One region of the Exiguobacterium sp. s21 genome, then DNA from elsewhere that is predicted to be linked to it. Evidence: predicted binding sites of a transcription regulator. Region 1 holds the regulator's gene; the other holds the start of a gene.
What was found. The regulator Rex, encoded in region 1, represses fermentation and respiration genes when NADH is low (regulators of the CRP and FNR family bind a similar motif). The targets are predictions, from matches to a motif close to TTGTGAAATATTTCACAA.

Region 1 (3,423 bases):
GAAACGAGCGAAGCATAGCTTGAATATCCTGCTCCCGCTACTGTTCACGAGTCTCGAACGGATCGAGACGGTCAGTAACGCCATGGACTTGCGTGGCTTCGGTGCCGAGCGAAAACGGACGTGGTACAATCAGCGCCCGATGACGCGTGCCGATTTCTTGGCGATCGGCCTTGTCTTGTTGCTGACGATTTTCTCGTTCAGTGTGACATTTTATGACGGCAGCCGTTTTTATAATCCGTTCTAAACAAAACAGGCACGGTCGCCCTGTATCGGGAGATCCGTGCCTTTTTGTGTATGCGAGGTCGCCCCGCTTACTTCTCATTCATTTGTTTCATCAAATCCATCTGTTCTTTCACCATCGCCTCTTTCTCACGTCGGAGCACGCCCCGGTACGTGATACGTGAAATCGATAAGCTGATCTCATACAAGAAGAAGAGCGGCAGTGACACCATGAGGTGCGAGGTCAAATCCGGCGGCGTGATAAAGGCCGCGACGACGAACAAGGCGAAGTAGGCGTACTTCCGAATCGATGACAGGAAGTACGGCGTCACGACACCGATGCGCGTCAAGAACATCGTCACGACCGGCAACTGGAATAACAGTCCGAATGGGATGGTCAGTTGCAGCAAGAACGTGAAGTAGTTCGACGCCCCGATGATTTGCGTCAGACCAAGGTCTTGCCCGAGGTCCGTCGAGATATCGAGGACGAGCGGGAACAACCAATAGTAGGCAAACGCCAAACCGACGAGGAACAAGATAAAGATGATCGGAATATAGGCGAGCGTCGCTTTCCGCTCGTTCGGATGCAGACCAGGTGCGACAAACGCCCACAGTTGATACAGTAGAAACGGACCAGCCGCGACGAGACCGATGACGAGCGCCAAGTTCAAATAAATCATGAGCGGGTCCGCGACCCCAAAGGCGTTCAATTCAAGCCCTCGTTCGACGAGGTCGGCCTGGAGATAGGTGAGCACATATTTGACACTCGGCAAAGCAATCAAAAAGAAGGCAAAGACGACAAATGCCGACAGCATCAGTCGTCTCCGCAGCTCTGTCAAGTGGTCGGACAGTGCCCGTTCTTGATCAGGTTGATGGCTCATCGCTTACTGCTCTTTCTTCTCAATTTCTTTCTTGTCTTTCTCGTCATGTTCGTTCATCATGCCGTTTGTGGCATTTTTGAACTCACGGAGCGTTTGTCCGGCGGCGCGTCCGAATTCAGGCAATTTCTTCGGCCCGAAGATGATGAGCGCGACGATGGCGATAATGAAGATACTCGCTCCCCCAGGAATACCGACGACGAGCAACGATGATAGTAATTCCATTATTGATGGACCCCCTCAGCAGATGGATAGTGTTGCATAAAGTAAATGAGCGACTGGAGTTCGATCGACAAGTCGATATGATGGACGCGGACCGTGTCCGGCACAGTAAGCCTGGCCGGAGTGAAGTTCAAGATGCCTTTGATGCCGAAGCGGACCAAGTCATCCGCGACAGGCTGCGCATAGCTAGACGGCACCGTTAAGATGGCGACGTCAATCTTGTTTTGTTTCATGATCTGTTCCATCTCATCCACGTGATGAATCGGGACACCGGACATCGTCGTGCCGACTTTTGTCTCGTCTGCGTCGAACCCGACGACGATATGTGTGTTATTGTTTTTAAGGAAGTTATAGTTGACGAAAGCTGTCCCAAGATGACCAACCCCGACCAAGGCGACGTTCGTAATCTCGTCCTGATTCAGTGTCTTACGGAAAAAGTCTAACAGATACTGTACGTTATAGCCATATCCCTTTTTACCGAGCGCACCGAAGTACGAGAAATCGCGACGGATCGTGGCCGAATCGACCTTGACCGCCTCGCTCAGCTCAGCAGAAGAGACACGCTGTTTTCCTGATGAATGTAGGCTTTGGATAAACCGATAGTATAGTGGCAACCGTTTGGCTGTCGCTTGCGGAATCTTTGGTTCGTTTTGACTCAACGGAAAGAGCCTCCTTTTTACGACGCGTTTCAAACGAATCTAATTTCATACACCTTGATTGTAAACGAATTCACATGACCACTCAATGAATATACCTGAAAAGGGGAAGAAATAAAGTATACTAAATAGAGAGAAAGGGGTTTTTTCACTTGATCCTACTGCAAGTCAATAACTTATCGAAATCATTCGGCGTCGAGCCGATTTTAGAGAACGTCAAACTCGAAATTCAAGAAGGCGAACGCGTCGCGCTTGTCGGCCGTAACGGTGCCGGCAAGTCGACATTGCTCAAAGTCATCGCCGGGGAATACAACTATGACTCGGGCGATATCATGAAACCGAAAGACGTGACGATCGGTTATCTCGCCCAAGACTCAGGGTTAGAGTCGAACGAGACGATTTGGAACGAGATGCTCACCGTCTTCACCGACTTAATTGAACAGGAAAAAACGCTCCGCCGCATGGAACAAGACATGGGATCTGAGTGCATCTTGAACGACCCGGCCGCCTATGAGCGCCTGCTGTCGTCTTACGATGAAGAACAACATACGTTCAAAGACCGCGGCGGCTATCAATACGAGGCGACGATCCGCTCTGTGCTTCACGGGATGCGCTTCTATCCGGACGACTTCGAGCGCCGTATCGATACGCTCTCCGGTGGACAACGGACACGTCTCGCCCTCGCGAAGATGCTCCTGCAAAGTCCAGACCTGCTCATCTTGGATGAGCCGACGAACCACTTGGACATCGAGACGCTCGGCTGGCTCGAGAAGTATTTGAGTGGCTATAAAGGCGCCGTCCTCATCGTCTCCCACGACCGCTACTTCCTCGACCGTGTCGTCTCGGTCGTTTATGAGTTGTCACGCCATCGGAGCCGTCGCTTCGTCGGCAACTATACGAAGTATCTCGAACAGAAGGCCGCCATCTACGAGCAAGAGAAGAAGCAGTTCGAGTCGCAACAAGAAGAGATCGCCAAGATGCAGGACTTCATCCAGCGTAACATCGCCCGGGCGACGACGACGAAACGGGCCCAGAGTGTCCGCAAGCGTCTCGAAAAAGTCGACCGGATGGAAGCGCCGGACGGTGACGAGCGCAGTGCCGTCCTCTCGTTCTCAATCAAACGCCAAAGCGGGAACGACGTGTTGAGCGGCAGCGACCTCGCCATCGGTTATGAGGAGCCGATCGCCCATCATCTCCGCTTCCAATTGCAGCGTGGCGAATCGGTCGCCCTCGTCGGTCCGAACGGAGTCGGCAAATCGACGCTCTTGAAAGTGTTGACGAAACAACAGCCGGCGCTCACCGGTGACATCCGCTACGGCACCGGCGTCGAGATCGGCTACTACGACCAGGAACAACAGAACTTGTCGGATGCCAACCGCGTCATCGACGAGATTTGGAACGACTGGCCGCTCATGCGCGAACAAGAAGTGCGGAGCCTGCTTGGACAG
Region 2 (3,423 bases), on a different contig from region 1:
CGGCGTATGAAGTACCGAACGAATACTACTTCGGCAGTGAGCTCATCGTCTCTCCGATCGTCGAGCCGATGAATAAACAGCTCCACGTCGCAGCGACGAACGTCTGGTTACCAAAAGGTGACTGGTTCGATTTCTTTACCGGTCATCGCTATGCGGGAGAGAAGTCGGTTCGGGTGTTCCGGGGACTTGACGAACAAGCAGTGTTCGCGAAAGCAGGGGCCATCATCCCGATGGCACGGCATTACTCGGGCCGTAACGATACGGATAACCCGTTCGAATTGGAAGTTCTTGTCTTCCCGGGCGCGTCGAATACGTTCACGCTCTATGAAGACAACGGGTCGGACCGTGACTATGAGACGGGTGCTTACGCTGAGACGACGTTCACGCTTGATTGGGAGGAACGGAAACTCCACATTCACGTTACAGGTGACCGGACCGTCTTGCCGTCTGACCGTAACGTCACGTTACTCCTCCGAGGTGTGACCGGTTCTGGTGAATACAATCGAGAGACCCAGACACTGCGCCTCGAACTCGGTCCGATTGATGAAGAGATGACGGTGTCGCTCCCGGTCGAACTGACGGCAAACGATCACCGGCTCGATCGTTTGTATCGTTTCTTGGACCGCGCCGAGATTTCTTATGATTTAAAAGACAAGTTGTATCGATCGGCGGCAGCGAAGACGCGGCTCGAGGCATGGCTGTTCGATTTGCACGCGCTTGAACTCGACCGTGACCTGCAAGATGCGATCATGGAGTTGATGCTCGACTGAATAACGTGCTGTGACGAAGAGGGTGAAAGCCCCTCTTTTTTTGTCAGAAAATCGTTGGATTTTGTAAGCGTTTTCAAATTGAATCCAACTATACTAAAAGGAGAGGCAAGATAGATTGGAGGGTTCAACATGAAACCGAAATGGACCGTAGACGACTTGCGGCAACTCGATGTATTCACCAAATGTACCGCCCGTGAGCTCGAGGCACTGTTGCCCCATGTCTATTGTCGAACGTACCGGAAAGGACAGCTCTTATTCATGGAAGGCGATCCTCGGGAGCGCGTCTACTTTTTAATCAGCGGTTACGTGAAGCTCGAGCGCAACAACGAGACGGCGACCCATCAATATACGGACTACTTGAAACCGAAGCAACTGTTCCCGTATCGCGGCTTGATGACGGAACCGTATTATCAACATTCGGCGGAGGCGTTGACCGATATCGAGGTCATCTATATGCCGACGGACCGATTCGAACAACTCGTCTCTCGGAACGCGTCGATGTTACTCCATATCGTCGGACAGATGAATCGGATTCTCGACTTGCACGAACGACGGGTGCAGGACATCATCACTCCGAGTGCGACCGAACGCGTACTCAACACGATCCATTACTTGATTGAAGACCTCGGGGAACCGGAAGCAGAGGGGGTTCGCGTCCGGTGTCCGTTCACGACGATTGAAATCTCACGCTTATCCGGCACGTCACGGGAGACCGTGTCGAACATCTTATCGCGCTTACGAAAAGAAGAGGTGCTTCACTTCGATGCGCGTGAATTGATGATTGGCCATCCCGAATACTTTGAACAGTCGACCGTATGACGCCACGTGATATACGCGGCGTCTTTTGCATGTCTGGCTAAGCGAAGCGTTCGCCATGGTCGTGTGCATCAGTTATAATTAGTGAGAATCCTCACAAAGAAAAGTTTTGGATAGTATAGAAAGGATGAACGCAGTGAAACGACTGCAAGCTCTCGCTTTAGCTGAAAAACGCCATATCGTCGGACTCGTCATCGCCGCGGTGATGATCGGATTGTCGATTTTGGCGCAGGCGTATTTAATCGTCGATATCGTCGACCAGGTCTTTTTAAAAAATGCATCGTTTGAAAGCATCATCCCGGCGCTCGGCTGGCTCATTCTCGCCCTCGTCACGCGTGCTTTGTTCGGCTACATGTCAGGACGAATCGGAGCTAGTCTAGCGGAGAAAGCGAAACGGACACTCCGGTTGCAGTTGCTTGACCGTTATACATCGAATCCGATCGAGACATCTTTGTCCGGCCAGTCCGGAAAGAAAGTCAGCGTCTTCATGGACGCGGTCGATGAAGTCGACGCCTACTTCAGCCAATATTGGCCGCAAGTCATTCAAACGTCGATCATTCCGCTGCTCATTCTCGTCGTCGTCTTCAGCCAACATTGGATCTCGGGCGTCATCATGATGGTGACGGCGCCCTTCATCCCAATCTTTTTCATTATCATCGGGATTGCGACGCAGAAAAAATCCGAACAACAGATGGAGAAGATGAACCAGTTCTCCGGAAAGTTCTTGGACGTGTTGCAAGGATTGACGACATTGAAACTCTACGGTCGGACCGAGCGTGAGGCGCAAGCGATTGAAAAGAGCAGTCTCGACTTCCGCGACGCGACGATGGTCGTCTTGAAGACGGCGTTCTTGTCGGGTCTCATGCTCGAGTTCATCTCGATGCTCAGCACAGGGGTCGTGGCGCTCGAAGTGGCGCTGCAAATGGTCGTCTGGCAGAACTTGACGTTCTTCTCCGGCTTTTTGATTCTCGTCTTGGCTCCGGAATACTATTTGGCCATCAAAGACCTCGGCGGTGCGTTCCATACCGGACGCGGCAGCATGGGGGCGGCCGATCGTATTTTCGAGGCGCTCGACGCACCGGATGAACGTCTGCAGTGGGGCGACCGGACGTTGACGAGCCGGACACCCGACCTCGAGCTCGACGAAGCATCATTCGCCTATGAAGGGGGGCGTTTCACGCTCCAGCCTTTAAGCGGCGTGATTCCTGCCGGTGCCCACGTGGCGCTCGTCGGGGCGAGCGGGTCCGGGAAGACAACCGTCTTGAACGTGTTATCGGGGCTCGTCAAACCTGACAGCGGACGTGTCCTCGTGGACGGTGAACCGCTCGAGACGTACACCGATACGTCATGGTATGACACGATTGGCTATATCTCACAAAATCCGTATTTGTTCGCCGGCACCGTCGCCGATAATATCGCCCTCGGTGAGGCGGCGGACGAAGCGAAGATTCTCGAGGCGGCGACGGCAGCCGGGTTGAACGATGTCATCGCTCAGTTGCCGAACGGTCTTCATACCGAACTCGGTGAAGGGGGTTACGGCTTATCCGGAGGCGAACGGCAGCGGCTCGCCTTGGCCCGGGCCTTCTTGAAACGTCCCGGCATCATCTTGTTCGATGAACCGACGACCGGACTTGATTTAGTGACCGAACAAGTCGTTCGGCGCTCAATCGATGAGTTGTCACGTGAGTCAACGCTCGTCACGGTCGCGCATCGTCTGCATACGATCAAACAAGCCGATGCGATTTGGTTCATGGACGAAGGGCGTCTCGTCGCCCAAGGCACACATGACGAACTGCTCAGCGTTCCGCAATACGCTGACTTATTCACGCTACAGAAA

Region 2: the regulator Rex is predicted to act here: its motif matches at 1,669-1,686, upstream of cydD (thiol reductant ABC exporter subunit CydD).

The regions. Positions count from the first base shown of each region.
Region 1 covers NZ_JACSLF010000009.1:8,710-12,132, reverse strand. The annotation lists gene KNP06_RS10765 (energy-coupling factor transporter transmembrane component T family protein) at 1-244, shown strand, start outside; gene tatC (twin-arginine translocase subunit TatC) at 312-1,100, opposite strand; gene KNP06_RS10755 (twin-arginine translocase TatA/TatE family subunit) at 1,104-1,322, opposite strand; gene KNP06_RS10750 (redox-sensing transcriptional repressor Rex) at 1,322-1,978, opposite strand; gene KNP06_RS10745 (ABC-F family ATP-binding cassette domain-containing protein) at 2,128-3,423, shown strand, end outside.
Region 2 covers NZ_JACSLF010000003.1:159,180-162,602, reverse strand. The annotation lists gene KNP06_RS05405 (glycoside hydrolase family 31 protein) at 1-770, shown strand, start outside; gene KNP06_RS05400 (Crp/Fnr family transcriptional regulator) at 900-1,589, shown strand; gene cydD (thiol reductant ABC exporter subunit CydD) at 1,714-3,423, shown strand, end outside.